3 regions of the Sorangium sp. So ce693 genome follow, and region 2 is predicted to be linked to each of the others. Evidence: riboswitches for the same ligand, from Rfam matches in the RefSeq annotation. Region 2 holds a riboswitch; each other region holds the start of a gene.

Region 1 (7,162 bases), 5.5 Mb from region 2:
CCGTGACCATCCAGCGGCCCGACAAACTCAACGCCCTGAACCCCGCCGTCCTCGGCGAGCTCACGGCGGCCTTCCGCGACCTCCTCACGCCCGCCGAGGGCAACGAGGTGCGCGCGGCGGTGCTGACCGGCGCCGGCAAGGCGTTCGTCGCCGGCGCCGACATCGCGGAAATGGCCACGATGAACAGCATCGCCGCGAAGCGGTTCGCCGACGCAGGACACCGGCTCGCCGAGCTCATCGAGACTGCCCCCTTCCCCGTGATCGCCGCCGTCAACGGCTTCGCGCTGGGCGGCGGCTGCGAGCTCGCCCTCGCCTGCGACTTCATCTACGCCGCCGAAGGCGCCAAACTCGGCCAGCCCGAGGTGAACCTGGGCGTCATCCCGGGGTTCGGCGGGACCCAGCGGCTGCTGCGACGGGTCGGGCCCGGACGCGCGCGCGAGCTCGTCTATTCAGGAGACATGATCACCGCGCAGCAGGCGCTGTCGATCGGGCTCGTCAACGCCGTCTTCCCGGCGACCGAGCTCCTCGCGCGCGCCCAGGAGACCGCCCTCAAGATCGCCTCGCGCGGCCCGCTCGCCGTCGCCGCCGCCAAGCGCGTCCTCCTGCGCGGCGAGAGCCTCGACCTCGCCGCCGCCAACGAGCTGGAAGCCCAGGCATTCGCGGCGCTCTTCGGCAGCGAAGATCAACAGCTCGGAATGAAAGCGTTCCTGGCGAAATCGCAGGCCACGTTCACCGGCAAGTGAAACCTCGGAAGGCGCGAACCGCGCGCCCGAGGGCAAAAAAATACCGCGCATCACGCTGGAGGGGGACCCAGAATGACCGCGGCAGGAAAACCGCGCCGGAGTCCTGAACGTCCGCCACGGTGCTAAGAAGAAAAACCGCATGCGCTCCGGGCTGGGGGGTCCGCGCCGGTGCGCATGCGGTAGTCAGATTGTGGCATCCGCAAGCGCGTTGTCGATAACAAAGTGCAACGCCTGCACGCCGGGCGAGCAGAGCGCTCCAGACGCGAAGGCAGCCAGGCGAGCGCGCGACCCACACACACCAGCTCTGCAGGAATTCACGTTCGAGCCGGGCATACCGCTCCACCGGAGACAGCGCTCAGCGCAGCGTCCATTTCGCATTCCGAGACGAGCGAACACGAGATCCCCCACCTCTTCAATAAGAGACGCCACGACGCGACGGGCCGCACACCGGACACCTGCTCCCGAGTAAAGAGCCAGGACGAACAAAGCACACTGCGGAAGGAACGCGCCGGCGCCTGTGTTCAAGCACACGAGAGCCCCTGCTTGCGCGCAGGCCGCGATACGCGCAGCGCCCGCATGGCCACAAAGTAAACAGGTTTTATCTAAGGGGGACATATTTCACGACGTGTGCTCGACGACTCTTCGCCTGATGCGTCTGGGTCAATTTCTCGACCTCGGCCATTGCATGACAGGGCCTGGATCGCTCGTCGGCGCGCGCCTGTCTGCTGGATGGGGGCCCCGACAGGCGCACGGCGCGCCTCGGCAGCGATGGCCTCGTGCGCCGCTGCAGCGCCCCCCGAGGGCGGGGTGGCCACCAGCCCAGGCATCACCGCCGCACCGACGCCGTAGACGAGGGAGCTCGCGGCGTGCAGCGGCGGGCCGGAGCGCGCCAGGTGGAAGCGCGCGCCCCAGATCGATGCACCGGGTCGAGGCACCCGGGTTCGCCCGGTCTGCGCACCCCGGTTCGCCCGGTTCGCGCACCCCGGTTCGCCCGGTTCGCGCACCCGGGGTGCTCGCCCGGCTGCGGGGTGCTCGCCCGGCTCGCGCGATCGTGTCGCCAGGACGCGCGGGCCAACGCGCGCAAGGCGGAGCCCGCGCGCTCAACGGTGAGCTCGTCTGACACGCGAGGCCCCGTGCAGCGTCCGCTGGGCACCTCCGCCGCGATCGGGGCGCGACGTCCTTGACGCCGGACACGAAACGGGATTACCGAGCACCGGCCTGACAATCCATTCCTCGGGTGCCCTCCGGGGCATAACAGGGAAGCCGGTGCAAAACCGGCGCGGTCCCGCCACCGTGAGTGGGGAGCTGCCTCCGAAGACCACTGGGCCTCATTGGACGAGGCCTGGGAAGGTGGACGCAGCGCTGGGAGCTCGATCAGCTCCCTGAACCCATGAGCCGGGAGACCTACCCGAGCCTCCCACGAGGTGCAGCTTGCGCACGTCTTCGTGGCGTTCGGGTGCGGACTTCACCCGGAGCGCCGAAATCGGTCTTCACGGCCGCGTTGTGTCGATCGCCGCCGTGTCCCTGGGGACGCTCCTCGCGCCCCGGCCCGCGGCCGCGATGCACCTCGCGGAAGGCGTCCTGCCGCTCGGCTGGTGCGCCGCCTGGAACGCGCTCGCCCTGCCCTTCGTCGCGATCGCCCTCCACCTGCTCCGGCGCCGCACCCGGCAGGACGCCTTCTACAAGCCGTTCGTCGGCCTCATCGCCGCCGCCGTCTTCGCGATCTCATGCATGCCCGTGCCGGTGCCGACCGCCGGGACCTGCTCCCACCCGTGCGGCACAGGGCTCGCGGCGGTGCTCATCGGCCCCTGGATGACCGTCCTCGTCACCGTGGTGGCGCTCCTTATCCAGGCCCTCTTCCTCGCGCACGGCGGCCTCACCACGCTCGGCGCCGACGTCGCGTCGATGGGCATCGCGGGCGCCTTCACCGGATACTTCGTCTTTCATCTCGCGCGGCGCTGCGGCGCGAACCTCTGGGTCGCGGGCTTCCTGGCGGGCGTGACGTCGGACTGGGCGACGTACGCCACCACGGCGCTCGCGCTCGCGCTCGGGCTCTCGGGCGAGGGATCGGTGACCTCCATGTTCACGGGCGTCGCCCTCGCCTTCGTCCCCACCCAGCTGCCGCTCGGCCTGCTCGAGGGCGTCATGACCGCGGGGGCGCTCGCCTTCCTGCGCACCCGGCGGCCCGACATCCTGGACCGGCTCCAGGTCGTCCGGCTCGCCCCGGGGGCATCGTGACGCGGCGGCTCGGACAGCGCCCGATGTCAGCGCTGCTCGCGCGGCGCGCGTGCGTGGCCTGCGAGCGCGCGCTCCAGCTCGCCGCTGCCCTCTGGCTCGCCGCCTGCCGCAACGCGTCCTGGGACGGCGTCGACGAGGCCGTGGTCCGCCGCGTCGCCGAGGACGCAGGGCGCCACGAGACGGGGCCGCTGTTCGCGGGCCTCGAGGGCGACCTCCTGCTGTTCGCGTTCCTCTGGGCCGGGCTCCTCGCCGGCTTCGCCCTCGGCTACTTTTCGCGCGTGCTCTTCGTCGAGCGCGCGGACGCGCCCGCGGGCAAGGCCGGCGGCGAAGGCCTGCGTGCGGACTGATCCCCCCGCGCGGCTCCGCGACGTGGACGCCCGGCTCCGCCTCGGGGCCGCCGTGGCTGCGTGCTGCGTCGCCGCGGGCGCGCGCTCGCCCGTCACACCGGCCGCGCTGCTCCTCCTCGCGTGCGCGGCCCTCCGCCTCCAGGGCACGCCGGCGCGCGCCGTCCTCCGCGCCGCCGCGCCCGCCGCATGGATCGGCGCGGTCGCGGCGGCGCTGGCGCTCGCGCTCACGCCGGGGGCGCCGCTTTTCCCCGGCGCGCCGTTCCCTGTCGACGCGATCACGGCCGAGGGGGCCCGCCGCGCCGTGGCCATCGGCGCGCGCGTCCTCGCGGCGGCCGCGGTGCTCCGGTGGCTCGCCGGCGCCGCCGCGCCCGCCGAGATCGAGGCGGCGCTCGCCGGGCTCGGCGTCCCCGCGGCCCTCGTCGAGCTGCTCGCGCTGACGCGGCGCTTCGCCGGCGTGCTCCAGCGCGCGGCCGACAGCGCGTGGAGCGCCGCCGCGCTCCGCGGCGGGTTCACACGCCCCGGCGCTGCCGCGCGCTCGGCCGGCGCCGTCGCTGGCGTCGTGGCGCTCCGCACGCTGGAGCGCTCCGAGAGCGCCGCGCTCGCCATGCAGCTCCGCGGCTACCAGGGGAAGCTCCCCGTCGCCGACCGGAGGGCGAGCGCGCCCGCCGCGAACCTCGCGTTCGCCGCCGCCGCCATCGCGGCCCTCGGGCTCAGCGTCGCCGCGGGAGAGGCCGGATGATCGCGATCGCGCTGCGCGCCCCCTGGCTCGGCTACCGGCGCGGCGAGCCCGTGCTGCGCGACGTGCGCCTCGACGTCGCCGAGGGCGAGTCCGTGGCGGTGCTCGGCGGCAACGGCGCCGGCAAGACCGCGCTGCTCCGGACGCTCGTCGGGCTCCTCCCGGCGCCCGGCGGCGGCGTCGAGATCGCGGGCCGCCGCGTGGGCTCGCCCTCGGACGCCGTCGCCGCGGGCGCCGCGCTCGTGCTCCAGGACCCGGACGACCAGCTGCTCGGCGCGACGCTCCTCGACGACGTCCTGTTCGGCCCGCGAAACCTCGGCCTGCCCGCGCCCGAGGCGCGGCGCCGCGCCGAGGAGGCGCTCGCCGCCGTGCAGATCGCCCACCTCGCCGATCGGGCCATCGAGGCGCTGAGCTTCGGCGAGCGCAAGCGCGCGTGCATCGCCGGGATGCTGGCGATGCGGCCGCGGGTGCTGCTGCTCGACGAGCCGACCGCGGGGCTCGACCCGGAGGGCGAGCTCGCCCTGTGCCAGACGCTGCGCGCGCTCTCCGAGCAGCAGGGGACCACGCTGGTCACCGCGACGCACGCCGTGGATCTCGTGCCGCTCTTCGCAACGCGCGCGGTCCTGCTCGGCGACGGCCAGGTCCTCGCGGACGGGCCGCCGCGGGAGGTGTTCGCGCGGGGGGAGCTCCTCGCGCGGGCGCGGGTGCGGCGGCCGTGGGTCGCCGAGCTCTGGACCCGGATGAGGCCTGTGCCGCCGCAGGGCGGCGCGGGGCTCCCGCTCACCCTGGAGGAGGCGCTCGCGTGCATGACGACGGTCTCCTGCTGATCGGCCACGGCAGCCGCGACGCCGCGTCGAACGCCGAGTTCGAGGCGATCGTGGCCGATTACGCCGTGGCGCGGCCCGAGATCGCCGTGCAGCACGGCTACATCGAGCTCGCGACGCCGCACCTCGCCGACGCGCTCGCGGCGCTCGCGGCGCGGGCGTCGCGGGTGGCGGTCGTGCCGCTCTTCCTGTTCGCCGCGGGGCACGTGAAGAACGACATCCCGCTCGCGCTCGAGCGGGCGCGGGCCGCGCACCCGGGCGTGCGCTTCTCGGCGGCGCGGCCGCTCGGCGTGCACCCGGCGCTCGCGCAGATCGCGTTCGAGCGCGCCGCGACCGCGCTGCCGGACGACCCGGCGGCGCGGGCCCGGTCGGCGCTCGTCGTCGTGGGGCGCGGGTCGAGCGACCCGGACGCGAACGGCGATTTCTGCAAGACGGCGCGCCTCATCGGCGAGGGCCGCGGGCTCCAGCTCGTCGAGCCGACCTTCATCGGCGTCACCCGGCCCTCGGTCGAGGAGACGCTGGAGCGGGTCGCGCGGCACCGGCCGGAGCGCGTCGTGGTGGTCCCCTACTTCCTCTTCGCCGGGCGGCTCATGACGAAGCTCGCCGAGCAGGTCGACCGCTTCTCGTCGACGTACCCGTGGATCCGGGCGTCGCTCGCGCCGCACCTCGGCCGGTCGAGCGCGCTCGAGGGGCTGATCGACGAGCGCGCGCGCCAGGCGTTCGCCGGCGAGGCGCCGCTCCCCTGCGACACGTGCATGTACCGCACCGCGCTGCCGGGGCTCGCCCGGGAGGTCGGCGGGCTCAAGGCGATGCTCTACAGCGTGCGCCACACGCTCACGCACACGCAGGCGTCGAACCACCCGCACGCCCACCGCTCGCTGCGCAAGCACGTGCTCGTCTGCGGCAACGCCGACTGCGTGGACCGCGGCAGCCTGGCGCTGCTCGAGTCGGTGCGCCGCCTCGTGAAGCAGGCCGGCCAGCAGCAGCAGATCCGCGTGACGAGGACGTCGTGCATGGGGCGCTGCGGCGAGGGGCCGACGGTCGCCGTCTACCCCGACGGGGTCTGGTACCGCGGCGTCCGCGAGGAGGACGCGAAGGACCTCGTCGAGGAGCACCTGCTCGGCGACCGGCTGGTGGCCCGGCTCGTCGACGACATCATGCAATGAAGGATGGATAGGAGAGAACCGATATGGCCTGTCACGAGATCGCCGCGCTCCGCCTTGGGCTCATGAACATCCTGGGGATCGATGATCCGGCCGAGCGCACGCACGAGCTCGCCGAGCTCGGCGCCGCGGCCGCCGAGCCAGGGCCGGTCTCGGCGATGCTGCGCGCCGGGGACCTGAAGAACCTCTCGCGCCTCTTCGAGGGGTCGCTCGTGGAGCTCCAGGAGAAGGTCGCCAAGACCCCCTCCGGCGACCCGAAGCTGCCTTATCTGCGCTCGCTCCTCATCCTGACGAAGCAGGTCGAGCTCGATCTGCGCGCCCAGGTCGACGGGCTCGGCCGGCTCTACCGGGAGCTCGAGGAGATGCACGACTTCGTGCACGAGATCTACCCGGCCGACTGAAGCGCGCCCCTCACCGGAGGGAGCCCATCGCGCGTGATTGCGACAGCGCGGAGACAGGAGCGACGTCATGGCAACACAAGGCAACCCGAAGATCAGGATCGCCCACGCAGCGCCGCTCGGTGACGACGCCCGGCTGCTCCGGCTCGAGCGCGTCGACGGCGCGGAGATCGGCTTCGCCGGCGGGCAGTACGTGATCATCAACACCGGCGTCACCCTGCCCGGCGGCAGGCTCGCGAAGCGCGCCTACTCGCTGCTCTCCAGCGACGCCGAGCAGCGCGCCGTCGAGATCGCGGTGAAGCGCATCGGCGCCGGGCCGGGGTCGAACGTGCTCAACGACATCGCCGTCGGCGCCGAGCTCGAGTGGAGCGGCCCCTGGGGCAAGCTGCGGCTCGCGCCGGGCTTCTCCGGCCGGGCGCTCGTGATCGCCACCGACACCGGCATCACCGCCGCCCTCGGGATCGCCCGGGGCGCGGCCGCCGCCGGCGCGGCGCAGCTCGACCTGCTCTGGCTCGTCGAGCCGAGCGAGACCTTCGCCTCCGAGCCGTTCGTCCGCGAGCGCCTCCCCGCCGCCGTTCGCCTCACGGTCGCCCGCGACCTCCCCCCGATCGGCCACCCCGAGCGGCCGGCGCGCGCGTGCGCCCTCGTGGAGCGGGAGCTCGCGGCCGGGCCGTACGACGCCGTGCTCTGCGCGGGCGACGGCGCGGTCCTCT
Region 2 (7,162 bases):
AGAGCGCGCGGCGCGCCACCGGCGCGTCGCCCAGCTCCCGCAGGCGCGCGAAGCGCTCGCCCGCCGCGTCGACCTCGCCGAGGTCGTGCAGCACCGCGGCGAGCAGCGCCAGCGCGCGCACGGCGTGGACCTGGTCCGCGGCGCGACGGGCGCTCCCCGCGGCGCCTCCGGCGATCTCCGCCGATCGCTCGAGCAGGCCGCGCGCCCCGGTCAGGTTGCCCCGCAGCCGCTCGGTGTACGCCAGCGTGCGCAGGCCCATCGCGAGCAGCGCCGGGTCGCCCAGCGCACCGGCGAGCTCGTTGTGCGCCTCGTAGCAGGCGCAGGCGAACGCGAGATCCCCGAGCGCACCGGCGTAGAGCCCCGCGTCGTACGCGAGCGACGCCCTCGCGCGCGCGGGCAGCGAGGCCGGCATGTCCCGAGGGTCGTCGCCGCAGGCGAACGCGCGCAGGATGCGGGCGCCGCGGGCCATGTCGCCGAGCTTGAGCCCGAGGTGCGCGAAGCCCCCGAGGACGAGCGCGTAGATCTCGTACGCCTCGCCCGCCCGCCCGGCGCCGAGCAGCTCGGTGAGGATGGCCTCGTACGCGTCGACCGCCTCGCGTTCCCGCGGCGCCCGGCGCGGCGCCTCGTCGAGGCGCGGCGGCGGCGCGGCGCTCCCCGCGGCGTGGACGCGCTCCGGCGGCACGCCGAGCAGCGACTTGAAGTGCTGCCGCACGAAGGGGTGCGTCGAGTAGCAGCGCTCGCCCGGGCGCGCCGCGAACACGAGCCCCAGCCGCTCCAGCCGGGCGAGCCCGCGCGCGAGCTCCGCGGCGCCCCACCCCGCCATGGCGCCCGCGATCTCGCCGCCGGCCCGCACCAGCTGGAGCAGCGCCTCCTCGCCGGCGCCGCCGGGGAACACCGAGAGGCGCGCGAGCAGGTCCCGCTCGCCCGGCGGCAGCGCGCGCGCGTAGGCCGACAGCACCGAGCTCAGGCGGCGGGCGAGGACGTCGTCGTGCTCGGCCTCGGCGAGGTGCGCCGCTTGCGCCGCGGAGAGCCGCCCCGCGTCGCCGCCGAGGAACGCGCCCACGTAGGAGCCGAGGACGGCGACCGAGAGCGCGTGGCCGCCCGTCCTCTCGAACAGCGCGCCGAGGGCGCCGTCGTCGCCGCGGATGCCCCAGCGGCGCAGGAGCGACGCGGCGTCGCGCTCGCAGAGCGGCTCCGGCCGGATCGTCGCGAGCCCGCCCTCGGCCCAGGCGGACAGATCCGCGAGCTCGAAGCGCGACGTGACGAGCGCCCGCGCGCCGCCGAGCCCGGACGCGACCGCGCAGAGCAGCCGCCGGAGGAGCGCGTCGTGGAGCTCGCCGTGCGCGCGCCCTGCGCCCCCTTCGGCCTGCACGGTCTCGATCCCGTCGAGCACGAGCAGGTGCGGCGGCCCCTGTCCCAGCGCCTCTTTCAGCCGCGCGAGCTGCTCTCCGGGCGCCGCCGGCGGCCGCGGCGCCACCGGACTCGAGGCGCCCGCGCCCGGCGCGAAGTAGGCCGCCGCCTGCTCGAGGAACGCCTCGGTCCTGGGGTCGTCGTAGAAGCTCCAGACGAGCACCCCGCCGGGCCGCGGGGTGTCGCCGAGCCGCTGGAGGAAGCGCTCGGCGATCGCTGTCTTGCCCGCCCCGCCGATGCCGAGGAGCGCGATCACCCGGGGGCACGGGGGTGACGCGTCGGCCCACGTGGCGAGCCGATCGAGGGTCTCCGCGCGCCCGACGAAGTGCCGCGCTCGCTGGAGCGTGTGCGCGTGCAGCGGGCGCCACGCCGGGGCGGCTCCCTGCAACGGCGCGGGCCCGCCGGCCGGCGCCTTCCCCCCTGTCTCCTCGTCGAGCGCCCTCCCCGCTCCCGCGGGCGCCTTCCCCGCCCCCGCGGGCGCCTCCGCGGCCTGGCTCGATGCACCCGCTTCCTCTGCGGCGGGCTCCGCCCCCGGCGCCGCCTCGGCCCCAACGACGAGCAGCTCCGCCTCGGCGAGGCCGAGCTCGGCGCCGAGGCGCTCGATGATGCGCCGCCGGGACGGGCTCCGGACCGAGAAGCCGAGCCGCGGATCGTTGACCGCGCCCGACTCGTAGCGGCGGTAGGTCCGCACGTCGACGCCGATCGACGCGGCGACCTGCTCCTGCGTCAGGTCGAGCTCGAGCCGCGCCCGCTGGAGGAGCGTGTGGTTGAAGCGGACCGCGGGCTCCATGCCGCCGCCCGCCCTGGAGACCCGTGCCATCGGTGCGAGCGCTCGATCATGGGCGATGCGGCGCTCTCCTGTCCACCACGCTGCCCGGTCCTGCCCGGTCCTGCCCGGGTCCCGCCCTTCCGGATCCGGTCCGCCCGGGCCCACGCTCCACGCATGAGCACCCTGCACGCCGAACGAACCGTCCAGTGCACCGACTACACCGACGATCTCCGCATCTTCACGGTGACGAACGTCCTGTCGCCCGACGAGTGCGAGGGCTTCATCGCGCTCGCCGAGGCGCGAGGCTTCGAGCAGGCGCCGATCGGAGGGACCGAGATCATCAACCTCGAGGTGCGCAAGAACGGCCGCGTCATCGTCGACGATCCGGAGCTCGCCGCGAGCCTCTGGGAGCGGCTCGCGCCGTGGACGCCGCCGAGCTTCGGCCTCCACCGCGCCGTCGGGCTGAACGAGCGCTTCCGCTACTACCGGTACACCAAAGGCGAATATTTCAACTGGCACGGCGACGGGTCGTTCGTGCGATCCGACGGCGAGCGGAGCCTGTTCACCGCGATGATCTACCTGAACGACGACTTCGAGGGCGGCACGACCGATTTCTGGGGCGGTCGGAGCATCGCCCCGCGGCGCGGGATGGCGCTCCTGTTCGAGCACCGCCGGCTCCACCGCGGGGCCGCCGTGACGCGGGGGAGCAAGTACGTCCTCCGCAGCGATGTGATGTACCGGCGCGGGTGATGTCAGCGCCGCGCGAGCATCGGCGCTCGGCGCCTCACCGGGGCGCCGCGGTCGCGCGGACGCCGAGCGCCTCGGCGAGGCGCGGCAGCACCTCGCCGGCCCGGGCCTCGATCTTGAGCGCGCCGAGCTCCTCGCCGCGCGCGGAGCCGAGGTTGATCATGGCGATCGGCATGCCTCGCTGCGCGGCGCGCAGCACGAAGCGGTAGCCCGAGAAGACCGCCAGCGACGAGCCGACGACGAGGAGCGCGTCCGCCGCGTCCACGAGCGCGAAGGCCGCGTCGACGATCGGCCGGGCCACGTTCTCGCCGAAGAAGACGACGCGCGGCTTGAGCGGCCCCTCGCAGCGGAGGCACGGCGGCGCCCGGAAGCCCGCCACGTGCTCGGCGGGCAGGTCGGCGTCGCCGTCGGGGGCGAGGTCGGCCGCGAGGCGCAGCCAGCCGGGGTTCTGCGCGAGGAGCCGCTCCTGGAGGGCGGCGCGCCGCTCCATCGCGCCGCACGCGAGGCAAGCGACCTCGGAGAGCGTCCCGTGCAGCTCGATGACGCGGCGGCTGCCCGCGGCCTGGTGGAGGCCGTCGACGTTCTGCGTGATGAGGCCGTCGAGCTGCCCGCCGTGCTCGAGCTGCGCGAGGGCGCGGTGGGCGGGGTTCGGCTCGGCCCTCGAGAACCGCTCCCAGCCGATCACGGCGCGCGCCCAGTACCGCTGCCGGATCTCGGCAGAGCGGGAGAACTCCCGCCCCTGGATCGGGTTCCGCGCGCGGCGCCGCGTCTCGGGACCTCGATAGTCCGGGATGCCGGACTCGGTGCTGCACCCCGCGCCCGTCAGCGCCACGATCCGCTTGCCGCGCAGGAGCGCGACGAGGTCGTCGAACGGATCCGCGAGGAGCGCTTCGCTGAGCGGCATACGCCCGGGTTGTGGCCCGTCGCTGCGCGCACCGCCAGCGTCAACCGTGCAATCATGCAACCGGGCAAAGGAGCTCCCCCACAACATCTCGCTTGACCGGCTCACTGCACCACCATATGTAGTGGCCATGTTGGTGCCTCGGGCTTCGGCCCGGGGCTCAAAAGGGAACCCGGTGTGAATCCGGGGCTGCCCCGCAGCGGTAAGCGAGAACGATCTCCACGACGCGCACTGGCCCTCGGGCTGGGAAGCGGTGGACCGTAGGAACCCGGCGAGAGCCGGAGCGCTCGTGAGCCCGAAGACCTGCCAACATCCTGCGCTGGGGAGACATCCCGCGCCGGTTTGACCTGGAAGCCTCGTGGGAGGCGGGTAGGTCCGAGCTGGCGCAGACTCTCGCGCTTGTCCCGGTTCCGACCCCCTCCCGCGTTGTCTTCCTTTCGTCCGCGGGGGCGAGCGGTCGGTCCGAGGGCTCCTCCAAAGAGCCTGGCGCACCCGTGCGCATCGGCTGGCTTTCTCGTTCTCGCGGCATCGACGCGAGCGGTCCGAGACCGCTCGGAACGAGCACGACGAGGAGGATGCCATGCTGAACGAACCGTTGGTGAAGAGCAACGGCGCGGCGCCGTTGCGCGCGCTCCACGCACCCCACGCGCCTCACGCGCCCGCCATGACGAGCGCCGGCGCGGAGGAGACGCTCCCGCACACGACGATGCGCGTGAAGAAGCGCAACGGCTCGAGCGAGCCAGTCGACGTCAACAAGATCGTCCGGGCGGTGAGCCGCTCCTGCGCGGCCCTGTCCGACGTCGACGCGCTCCGCGTCGCGACAAAGACCATCAGCGGCCTCTACGACGGCGCGACGACGCGCGAGCTCGATCAGCTCTCCATCCAGACGGCGGCGTCGCTCATCGCCGATGAGCCCCAGTACGCGAAGCTCGCGGCGCGCCTGCTCGCGACCTACATCGACAAGGAGGTCCGCAATCAGGAGATCCACGCCTTCTCGCAGTCCATCGCCGTGGGGCGGCGGCTGGGCCTCATCAACGATCGGCTCCACGGCTTCGTCGCGCAGAACGCCCGCAAGCTGAACGACGCCATCGAGCCGGGGCGCGACCACGAGCTCGAGTACTTCGGCCTGCGGACGCTCTACGACCGCTACCTGCTCAAGCACCCGGAGACGCGCCTCGTCATCGAGACGCCGCAGCAGTTCTTCCTGCGCATCGCATGCGCGCTCTCCGAGACCGTGGCGCAGGCCGTCGAGCTCTACCGGCTCTTCTCGTCGCTCGATTACCTCCCGAGCTCACCGACGATGTTCAACTCCGGGACGAGCCACGAGCAGCTCTCGAGCTGCTTTCTGCTCGACTCGCCGGACGATCACCTCGAGACCATCTACCAGCGCTACACCGACGTCGCGATGCTCTCGAAGTTCTCGGGCGGCATCGGGCTCGCCTACCACCGGGTGCGCTCGCGCGGCTCGCTCATCGAGAGCACCAACGGGCACTCCAGCGGGATCGTGCCTTGGCTCAAGACGCTCGACGCGTCCGTCGCGGCCGTGAACCAGGGCGGCAAGCGCAAGGGCGCCTGCTGCGTCTACCTCGAACCGTGGCACGCCGACGTCGAGGAGTTCCTCTCGCTGCGCGACAACACGGGCGACGAGGCCGCGCGCACGCACAACCTGAACCTCGCGAGCTGGGTCCCGGACCTCTTCATGAAGCGGGTCGAGGCCGACGGCGAATGGAGCCTGTTCGACCCGAAGGAAGTGCGCGATCTCCCCGATCTCTACGGGGAGGAGTTCGATCGTCGCTACGTCGAGGCGGAGCGGGCGGGCCTCGCCAAGAAGACGATGAAGGCCCGCGAGCTCTACGCGCGGATGATGCGCACGCTCGCGCAGACGGGCAACGGCTGGATGACGTTCAAGGACAAGTCGAACCGCGCCTGCAACCAGACGGCGCTGCCGGGCCGGACTGTGCACCTCTCGAACCTCTGCACCGAGATCCTGGAGGTGACCTCGAACGAGGAGTCGGCCGTCTGCAACCTGGGCTCGATCAACCTCGCTCGCCACACGACCACGCTGGCGGACGGCGCGATCGCGTTCGACTTCAAGAAGCTCGCGCGCACGGTGCGGACCGCGGTCCGCCAGCTCGACCGTGTCATCGACCTCAACTACTACCCCATCCCCGCGACGAGGCGCTCGAACCTCCGCTGGCGGCCCGTCGGGCTCGGGCTCATGGGCCTGCAGGACGTGTTCTTCCAGATGCGCCTGCCCTTCGACGCCCCGGCCGCGCGGGAGCTCTCCAGGCGGATCTCGGAGGAGGTGTATCACCACGCGCTCTCGACGTCCGCGGACCTCGCGGCGGAGAAGGGGCGACACCCGGCGTTCGACGAGACGCGCGCCGCGCGCGGAGAGCTCCAGTTCGACGCGTGGAACGCCGTCCCGGAGGACACGGCCCGCTGGGAGGCGCTCCGCGCGCGCGTCCAGGCCGAGGGGCTCAGGAACTCGCTGCTCGTCGCCATCGCGCCGACGGCCACCATCGCGTCGATCGCGGGCTGCTACGAGTGCATCGAGCCGCAGGTGTCCAACCTCTTCAAGCGCGAGACGCTCTCGGGGGACTTCCTGCAGATGAACCGCTACCTGGTCGCGGAGCTCAAGCGGCTCGGCGCGTGGAACGACGCGGCGCGCACCCGGCTCAAGCTCGCGGAGGGCTCGGTCCAGGGCATGGACGAGCTGCCCGAGCAGCTGCGCGCCGTGTACCGGACGGCGTGGGAGATCCCGATGCGCTCGCTCATCGACATGGCCGCGGATCGCGGCGCCTTCATCGATCAGAGCCAGTCGCTGAACCTCTTCGTCGAGAACCCCACGATCGGTCAGCTCTCGAGCATGTACTTCCACGCATGGAAGAAGGGGCTCAAGACGACCTATTACCTGCGATCACGCCCCGCGACGCGCATCGCCAAGGCGACCGTGGAGGCGGCGCCCGACCGCACGCCCGAGGGCGGCGCCGCGCCGCGCCGCGAGGGCGGCTGGGTGTCCGCGCCGCCGGCGAAGGCGGCCGCGGACGTGGCGTGCGCGCTCGAGAACCCCGAAGCCTGCGAGGCCTGCCAGTGAGCCGCGTCAGCCGCCCCGCGCGCCTCCTGGATCCGGGCCAGTGCCTCACCCTGCGCCCGATGGCCTATCCGGCCTTCTTCGAGATGTACCGCTCCGCCATCAAGAACACGTGGACCGTGGAGGAGGTCGATTTCTCCACGGACGTGGGCGACCTGCGGAAGATGACCGACGCGGAGCGGCACCTCGTGCAGCGCCTCGTCGCGTTCTTCGCCACGGGAGACTCCATCGTGGCGAACAA
Region 3 (7,162 bases), 4.4 Mb from region 2:
AGGCCGCGATCCCCCTGCGTGAACAGGTCGAACACCTGCGGCAGCAGCTCGGGCGATATCCCCGCGCCGTTGTCGCGGACACGGAGCGTCGCGTGCGCGCCGTCCGCCTCCACGGTGACCCGGATCGAGCCGCGGGGCGGCGTGAACTTCGCCGCGTTGTGCAGCAGGTTGCTCACCACCTGCGTGAGCCGCGCCAGGTCGCCCTGGACGATGGCGAGCGGCTCGGCGGGCAGCTGCACCTCGAGGACCTGCTCGCGCGCGTCGATCCAGGTCCGGGACGCTTCCGCCGCGCGCGCCACCACGTCGGCGAGATCGATGCGCTTGGACTCGAGGGCGATCTTGCCGCGCGTGATGCGGCTCACGTCGAGCAGATCGTCGACGAGCCGCACGAGCTGACCGAGCTGTCGTTCCATCAGGCCGGCCGCCCAGACGACCTGGGCGTTGTCCTTGCCTTCGAGCTTGAGGACGCTTGTCGCGTTGGCGATCGGCGCCAGCGGATTGCGCAGCTCGTGCGCCAGCATCGCCACGAACTCCTCCATCTGGCGCGCGTTGGACTCCATCTGTTCCAGGCGCTTGCGCTCGCTCAGGTCGCGCGTGATCTTGGTGAAGCCGCGCAGCTCGCCGTTCGGGCCGCGGATGGCCGTGACGAGGACGCTCGCCCAGAACGACGAGCCGTCCTTGCGCACGCGCCAGCCTTCGTCCTCGAAGCTGCCTTCGCGCCGCGCTTCGGCGAGCACCGTCTCTGGCCGGCCGCGCGCGATCGCCTCGGCCGGATAGAAGCGCGAGAAGTGCGTGCCGATCACCTCTTGCGCGGAGTATCCCTTGATCCGCTCCGCGCCGGCGTTCCACGTGGCCACCCGGCCCTCGGGGTCGAGCATGAAGATGGCGTAATCCTTCACGCCTTCGACCAGCGTGCGGAAGCGCTCCTCGCTGTGCCGCAGCGACTCTTCCTGGCGCTTGCGCTCGGTCAGATCGCGCGTGATCTTGGCGAAGCCGCGCAGCTCGCCGTCGGGGCCGTAGAGGGCCGTGATGATGACGTTCGCCCAGAACATCGAGCCGTCCTTGCGCACGCGCCAGCCTTCGTCCTCGAAGCGGCCTACGCGCCGCGCCTCGGCGAGCTCTGTCTGTGGCCACTTCCGCTCGATCGCCTCGGCCGGATAGAATCGCGAGAAGTGCGTGCCGATCACCTCTTGCGCGGAGTATCCTTTGATCTGCTCGGCGCCTGCGTTCCACGTGATCACGCGACCCTCGGTGTCCAGCATGAAGATGGCGTAGTCCTTCACGCCTTCGACCAGCATGCGGAACTGCAGATCGGCGCCGAGCCCTGTCGGATCCATGCGGCACAGCCTACAGCATGGTTACACGTTCGCCACGCCGTGCTCTCCCTTCCTGTCCTGCTCTCCGCGTCCGCGAGCCGTCATCGCGGCGGCCGGCAGCGGCGAGTGACGAGCACAGCAATGACCCCATGAGCCGGCGCCGAGAGCGTCCGCCGGTGGCGGCGCAGGGCCGCCGCGACCCGCTGGAGCGGCTCGAGCGTGCCAAGGCGGACTCATCGATTGTGGAGCCATCGAGCGTGTCCAGCGCGAGCCACCCGACCTCGAGGACACCGCGATTGACGAGCGCTACGGCGCCCCAGCTCCCCGGCCAGCCGCAGCGTGGAGGGGCCATGACGGCGCCGTGGATGGGTCGAGAGCAGGGTTGTCGCGCATTCCTGCGGACCACCCGGCATGAGTGGAGTGGAACGCGCGGCGGGGACGGCGCGGACCGTCGGAGTCGACACCGCTTCAGGCGGCGATGCGCCTACTCCCAGTAAAGCGTCGCCCGCCCGATCGCCGTGAACGGCCACCCCGGCGAGTAGTGGATCCCGGTGACCGGGGCCGGCTCGTACGGCAGCCGCGACTCGCTCGCGAACTGGACCTCGCGCCACGTCGTGTCGAAGAGGTTCTGGATGTCCACGGCCACCTCGACGTGCTTCCACCGCAGCCCGGCGTTGGCGTCGACGACCGTGAACCCCTCGGCGGTGAGCGACTCGTCCTCGGTCGCGGGCCGCGCGCCGATCGCCTTGACCCGCAGCGCCGCGAACGGCGTGAACGCGCCGAACGTCGGGCGGACGCCGACGCCCGCGGTCAGCGTCCGGGTCGGCGCGAGGGCGACCGCGCTCGCGTTGCCGGCGTTCTCGCGGAAGCGCGCGCGGGTGAAGGTCGCGTCCACGTCCGCGAACAGCCAGCTCCCGAGGCGGTAGCGCCCGCCGATCTCGATCCCGTAGCGCCGCGTCTGCCCCGACGCCTCGGTCGCGCCCGCGTCGCCGCTCCACACAAGCTCCGAGTCCACGTCGAGGAGGAACCCGGCCCCGCTCAGCGACAGCCCGCGCAAGGGCGCGACCCGCACGCCGACCTCGTAGCCCGTCGCGGGCGTGATCAGCGTCGCCGCCCCCTCGCCCAGCACCGCGCCCTGCGCGTCGTTCGAGTGGAAGCCCCGCCCGAAGTGGGCGAAGAGATCGAGCCCCTCGACGGGCGACACGATCGCCGTGAGCTTCGGGAGCAGCTGCATCTGCCCCCGGGTGCCGCTCGCTCTGTTCCCCGTCCTCTCGAGGTCCTCGCCCGGGTCGTCCACGTTGACGTCGATCCACTGCCCACGCGCCCCGAGCACGACGCGGAGCCAGCGCCGGAGCCGGGCGTCCTGCTCGACGTAGACGCCGATCTGGCTCTCGTCGACGTGGGTCCTGCTCTTCTCCTCGATCCGCTCGCGCGCCTCGTCGTGGTGGAGGGATTTGTCGATCGCGTCCGCGCGGATCTGCGCGCCGAGCGAGGTCGTGAACCTCGCCCCGCCGATCTCGTATTGCCTGCGGAACCGGAGATCGGCGCCCCCGACGGTGCGGTCGTCGTTCTGCTCGATCTGGTCGCCGTGGACGGCGTCCTCGCTGAAGAACGTGAAGTTCGAGTACAGCGTGAAGCGGTAGCGAACGAGGTAGGCCAGCGCGCTCAGATCGGCGTCCCGCCACGCCGTCGAGTAGGCGAGGGACGCCATGTGCCGCTCGGTCGCCCCGCCCTCGGTCGGATCCACGGCGCCGAAATGGTCGATGCACGGCTGTCCGAACGCCGACGGCGGCGGGTTCAGCCCGCCCTGCTCGCCCTCGCCGCAGACGGCGCGCGCGGGGATCTGGCCGGAGCCGTGCCAGGTCGATCCATACGACATCCATGTCATCTGGACCTTCCCGGTGTCGCCGAGATCGTGCGTGGCCCGCAGGTACACATTGAAGCGCTTGAGCCGCTCCGGGCTCAGGAACGGCCCGTCGTTCCGGTAGATCTCCGCCGCGGCCACAGCGCGCCACGCGTCGCCGAGATCCGGCGAGGCGATGACGAGGCCGCGCTGGATACCGTACTGCCCCAGGCTGACCTGCGCGTAGCTCTCCTCGAGCTTCTCGGCGAAGCGCAGGTTGACGGCGCCCGCCGTACCGAAGTCGCCGATGCCGGCGTAATAAGGCCCCTTGTAGCCGTCGAGCCCTGTCACGAGCTCCGGGATCATGAAGTAGAGATCGGTGAAGCCGTGCCCGTGGCCGTGGCTGACCATGTTGACGGGCACGCCGTCGACGAAGAAGGCGACGTCGGTCCCGTGGTCCGCGTCGAACCCGCGGAGGAAGTACTGGTTCGCCTTGCCGCCGCCCGCGTGCTGCACGGCGAAGAGCCCGGGGACCGACTCGAGGATGTCGCCCGGCCGCAGCCTCGGCCTGAGCTCGAGCTCCCGGTGTCCGACGGAGACGCGCGACGCGGCCTCGCTGCCCGGCCTCTCCGCCTGGATCGTGACCTCGATCGCGGCGTCGCCCTCGGGCGCGCCCGCGCTGCCCGCCGGCGCCGCGGCGTCGCCCGCGGGCGTGCCCGCGCTGCCCGCCGGCGCCGCGGCGTCGCCCGCGGGCGTGCCCTCACCGGAGGGCTCTGCAGCGGCGGCCTCCGGCGGGGCAGCGGGCGCCTCGGGGGTGTCGCCCTCGGCGCGCGCGGGCCGCGCGGCGGCCAGCACCATGGATAACGCGGCGAGCAGATGAAATGGATGGCGGTGCCCGTGGCTCGTCGTGACCGTCTCGCGCAGCATTCGTGTCCTCCTTCGCTGCAATCGCGCGGAGCGGCTTCGGGCCGCTCGCGTCGAGCTCCGCGAGGACGAAATGGCTGGCCATCGCACGGTGCGCTGGACCGACCTCTCGCCCCCGCGGGCGACCGGAAGGCGACGCGGGGGCGGTTCGGTATCCGGGACGTGGCAGAGGCAGAGCTGCACCGGCTCGGACCTCACCGCCTCCCTCGAGGCTCCCAGGTCGAACCGGCGCCGGATGTCTCCCGCCGCCGGGCGCTGGCAGGTCTTCGGGCTCGCGAGCGCTCCGGCCTGGCCGGCTCCCTACTGTCCACCGCTTCCCAGCCCTCGTCGGGCCAGTGCTTGGGGTGGAGGTCGTTCTCGCTTACCGCTGCGGGGCAGCCCCGGAATTTCACCGGGTTCCCTCTTCGGCCCAGGCGAACGCCCGGGCACCAGCGCGGCGCGCACCCTATGGCCGCGCGCCTTCGGCTGTCAATCGCTACCGCTCCCCTCGCCCGCCCGGCGAGGGCTCGCCCGCGCCACGCGCGCGCCTCGCGCTCTCCATCCGAGCGCCTCCCTGCGCGGCTGCCGCGCCGCTGCCGTGCAGGCCGAACGTTCGGGCTCTAGCGAGGATGGGCTCGCTCCTCCGTGGGTCGCGTGCTACACGGCCGCCGCCGTATATGCCCCGTAACGATCTCCGCAATATCGCCATCGTCGCCCACGTCGACCACGGGAAGACGACCCTCGTCGATCACATGCTCCGCCAGTCGGGCGCCTTCCGAGAGAACGAGGTCGTGGCCGAGCGGGTCATGGACTCGAACGACCTCGAGCGGGAGCGCGGCATCACCATCCTCGCGAAGAACACGAGCATCCGGTACCGCGGGGTCAAGATCAACATCGTCGACACGCCCGGCCACTCCGACTTCGGCGGCGAGGTCGAGCGCACGCTCATGATGGCCGACGGGGCGCTCCTCCTCGTCGACGCCGCCGAGGGCCCGCTGCCGCAGACGCGCTTCGTGCTCTCGAAGTGCCTCCAGCGCGGCTTCCCGGTCATCGTGGTCATCAACAAGATCGACCGGAGCGACGCGCGCGCCCACGAGGTGCTCTCCGAGGTGTTCGACCTCTTCTGCGACCTCGAGGCGAGCGACGCGCAGATGGACTTCTCGACGCTCTACGCGATCGCGAAGTTCGGCCAGGCGAAGCGAGAGCTCGAGCACGAGGCGAAGGACCTCGAGCCGCTCTTCGAGACCATCCTCGAGCGGGTCCCCGGCCCCTCGGGCGACCCCGACGGTCCGCTCCAGGTCATCGTCTGCAACACGACGCACGACGAGTACGTGGGCCGGCTCGCGGTCGGCCGCGTGGTCCGCGGCACCGCCCGGTCCGGCGCCGACGTCGCGCTCCTCGCCGAGGGCGGGCAGTCGCGCGGCTACGTGAAGATGCTCTACGCCTACGAGGGGCTGAAGCGCGTCGCCGTCGAGAGCGCCGTCGCGGGCGAGGTGATCGCGATCGCCGGGATCGACGCGGTCACGATCGGCGACACGATCACGGATCCGGCGCACCCCGAGGCGCTGCCGCGGATCGTCGTCGAGGAGCCGACGATCAAGATGAAGATCGGCGTCAACACGTCGACGTTCGCCGGCAAGTGCAAGCAGTCGAAATTCCTGACGAGCCGTCACCTGAAGGAGCGGCTCGAGCGCGAGGCGATGAAGAACCTCGCGATCCGGGTGGAGCCGACCGAGGTGCCCGACACGTTCGTGGTGCTCGGCCGCGGCGAGCTCCAGCTCGCCATCCTGGTCGAGACGATGCGGCGCGAGGGGTACGAGATGCAGCTCTCGAACCCCGAGGTGGTGACGCGCGAGATCGACGGCGAGGTGATGGAGCCGCTCGAGCTCGTGGTCGTGGACGTGCCGGACACCTACGTCGGCATCGTGACCGAGCGCCTCAGCTCCCGGCGCGGCCGGATGGTGAAGATGACGAACCCCGGCTTCGGCCGCGCCCGCCTCGAGTTCCGGGTGCCCTCGCGCGGGCTCATCGGCTTCCGCGGCGAGTTCCTGACGGCGACGCGCGGGACGGGCCTGCTCAACACGATGTTCGACGGCTGGGCGCCCTGGGGCGGCCCGATGATGCGCCGCCCGACCGGCGCCATCGTCGCCGATCGCGTCGGCGTGGCGACCCCGTACGCGCTGCACCACCTGCAGCCGCGCGGCATGTTCTTCATCGTCCCCGGCGTCGAGGTCTACGAGGGGATGATCATCGGCGAGCACAACCGGCCGAACGACACCGACGTCAACGTCATCAAGGAGAAGAAGCTGTCGAACGTGCGCAACCACGGCAAGGACGAGAACGTCCTCCTGGCCAGCCCGCGGCTGCTCACGATCGAGACGGCGATGGAGTGGATCGACGGCGACGAGCTCGTCGAGGTCACGCCCGACGCGGTGCGCGTCCGCAAGAAGGTGCTCGCGTGCAACCGCCGGGAGCGCCGCGAGGACGCGATCGAGCAATCGCAGGCGGTGGAGTGAGCGGCGGGGGGCGCGCGGGACGCCCGACGCGCGCCCCTGCCGTGCCTGCCGCGCTTAAGATGAAGATGCCCTGATGAGAACGACGCTGCTCTTCGCTTTCCTGGCTTCAGTCGTCGTGCTCTCGGGGGCGGGCGCTTGCGGCGGGGCCGTCGTCGTCGACGGGCTCCCCGAGAGCTCCGACGGCGCCGGGGGCGCTGGCGCGGCCGAGGGGTCGCAGTCGGCGAGCTCCGGCCGGCCCTCCATCGAAGAGCAGAAGGCCTCGTGCGATTTCTTCTGCTCGCTCTTCGACGGCGTCACGTGTCCGGAGCTCCGGTGTCACGAGCGCTGCGCCGACCTGCTCTCCGAGCAGCGCCCCTGCAACGCGCAGACCGCTCCTTTCTTCGATTGCATGGGCGAGACCATCGTCTCCGCGGACCGGATCCCCTGCGAGTTCCTCGCGCCGTCGATCGCGTCGCTCTTCGATTGCCTGAGCGGGCGCGATCGGGAGTGCAGGACCGATTTCCTGCCCCAGACGTGCGACGCGCCGTTCGAGCAGCTCAGGGCGTGTCAGCGCGATCAGGGCCGGTAGCGGGGGCGCTCGCCGC

The links. A riboswitch is a leader RNA that binds a small molecule or an ion and turns the genes downstream of it on or off. The one in region 2 is predicted to bind cobalamin.
Region 1: another riboswitch for cobalamin. It lies ahead of WMF14_RS01355 (energy-coupling factor ABC transporter permease); the one in region 2 lies ahead of WMF14_RS21835 (ribonucleoside-diphosphate reductase subunit alpha).
Region 3: another riboswitch for cobalamin. It lies ahead of WMF14_RS05165 (TonB-dependent receptor); the one in region 2 lies ahead of WMF14_RS21835 (ribonucleoside-diphosphate reductase subunit alpha).

The regions. Positions count from the first base shown of each region.
Region 1 covers NZ_CP150347.1:348,249-355,410, reverse strand. The annotation lists gene WMF14_RS01360 (enoyl-CoA hydratase/isomerase family protein) at 1-743, shown strand, start outside; cobalamin riboswitch at 1,962-2,169, shown strand; gene WMF14_RS01355 (energy-coupling factor ABC transporter permease) at 2,268-2,981, shown strand; gene WMF14_RS01350 (hypothetical protein) at 3,005-3,328, shown strand; gene WMF14_RS01345 (CbiQ family ECF transporter T component) at 3,318-4,067, shown strand; gene WMF14_RS01340 (ATP-binding cassette domain-containing protein) at 4,064-4,891, shown strand; gene WMF14_RS01335 (CbiX/SirB N-terminal domain-containing protein) at 4,867-6,054, shown strand; gene WMF14_RS01330 (DUF3209 family protein) at 6,078-6,452, shown strand; gene WMF14_RS01325 (FAD-dependent oxidoreductase) at 6,520-7,162, shown strand, end outside.
Region 2 covers NZ_CP150347.1:5,819,683-5,826,844, forward strand. The annotation lists gene WMF14_RS21820 (helix-turn-helix domain-containing protein) at 1-2,230, opposite strand, end outside; gene WMF14_RS21825 (prolyl hydroxylase family protein) at 2,354-2,929, shown strand; gene WMF14_RS21830 (NAD-dependent protein deacetylase) at 2,964-3,830, opposite strand; cobalamin riboswitch at 3,945-4,152, shown strand; gene WMF14_RS21835 (ribonucleoside-diphosphate reductase subunit alpha) at 4,408-6,924, shown strand; gene WMF14_RS21840 (ribonucleotide-diphosphate reductase subunit beta) at 6,984-7,162, shown strand, end outside.
Region 3 covers NZ_CP150347.1:1,380,049-1,387,210, reverse strand. The annotation lists gene WMF14_RS05170 (hybrid sensor histidine kinase/response regulator) at 1-1,337, opposite strand, end outside; gene WMF14_RS05165 (TonB-dependent receptor) at 1,801-4,086, opposite strand; cobalamin riboswitch at 4,324-4,531, opposite strand; gene typA (translational GTPase TypA) at 4,692-6,578, shown strand; gene WMF14_RS05155 (hypothetical protein) at 6,652-7,146, shown strand; gene WMF14_RS05150 (LysR family transcriptional regulator) at 7,134-7,162, opposite strand, start outside.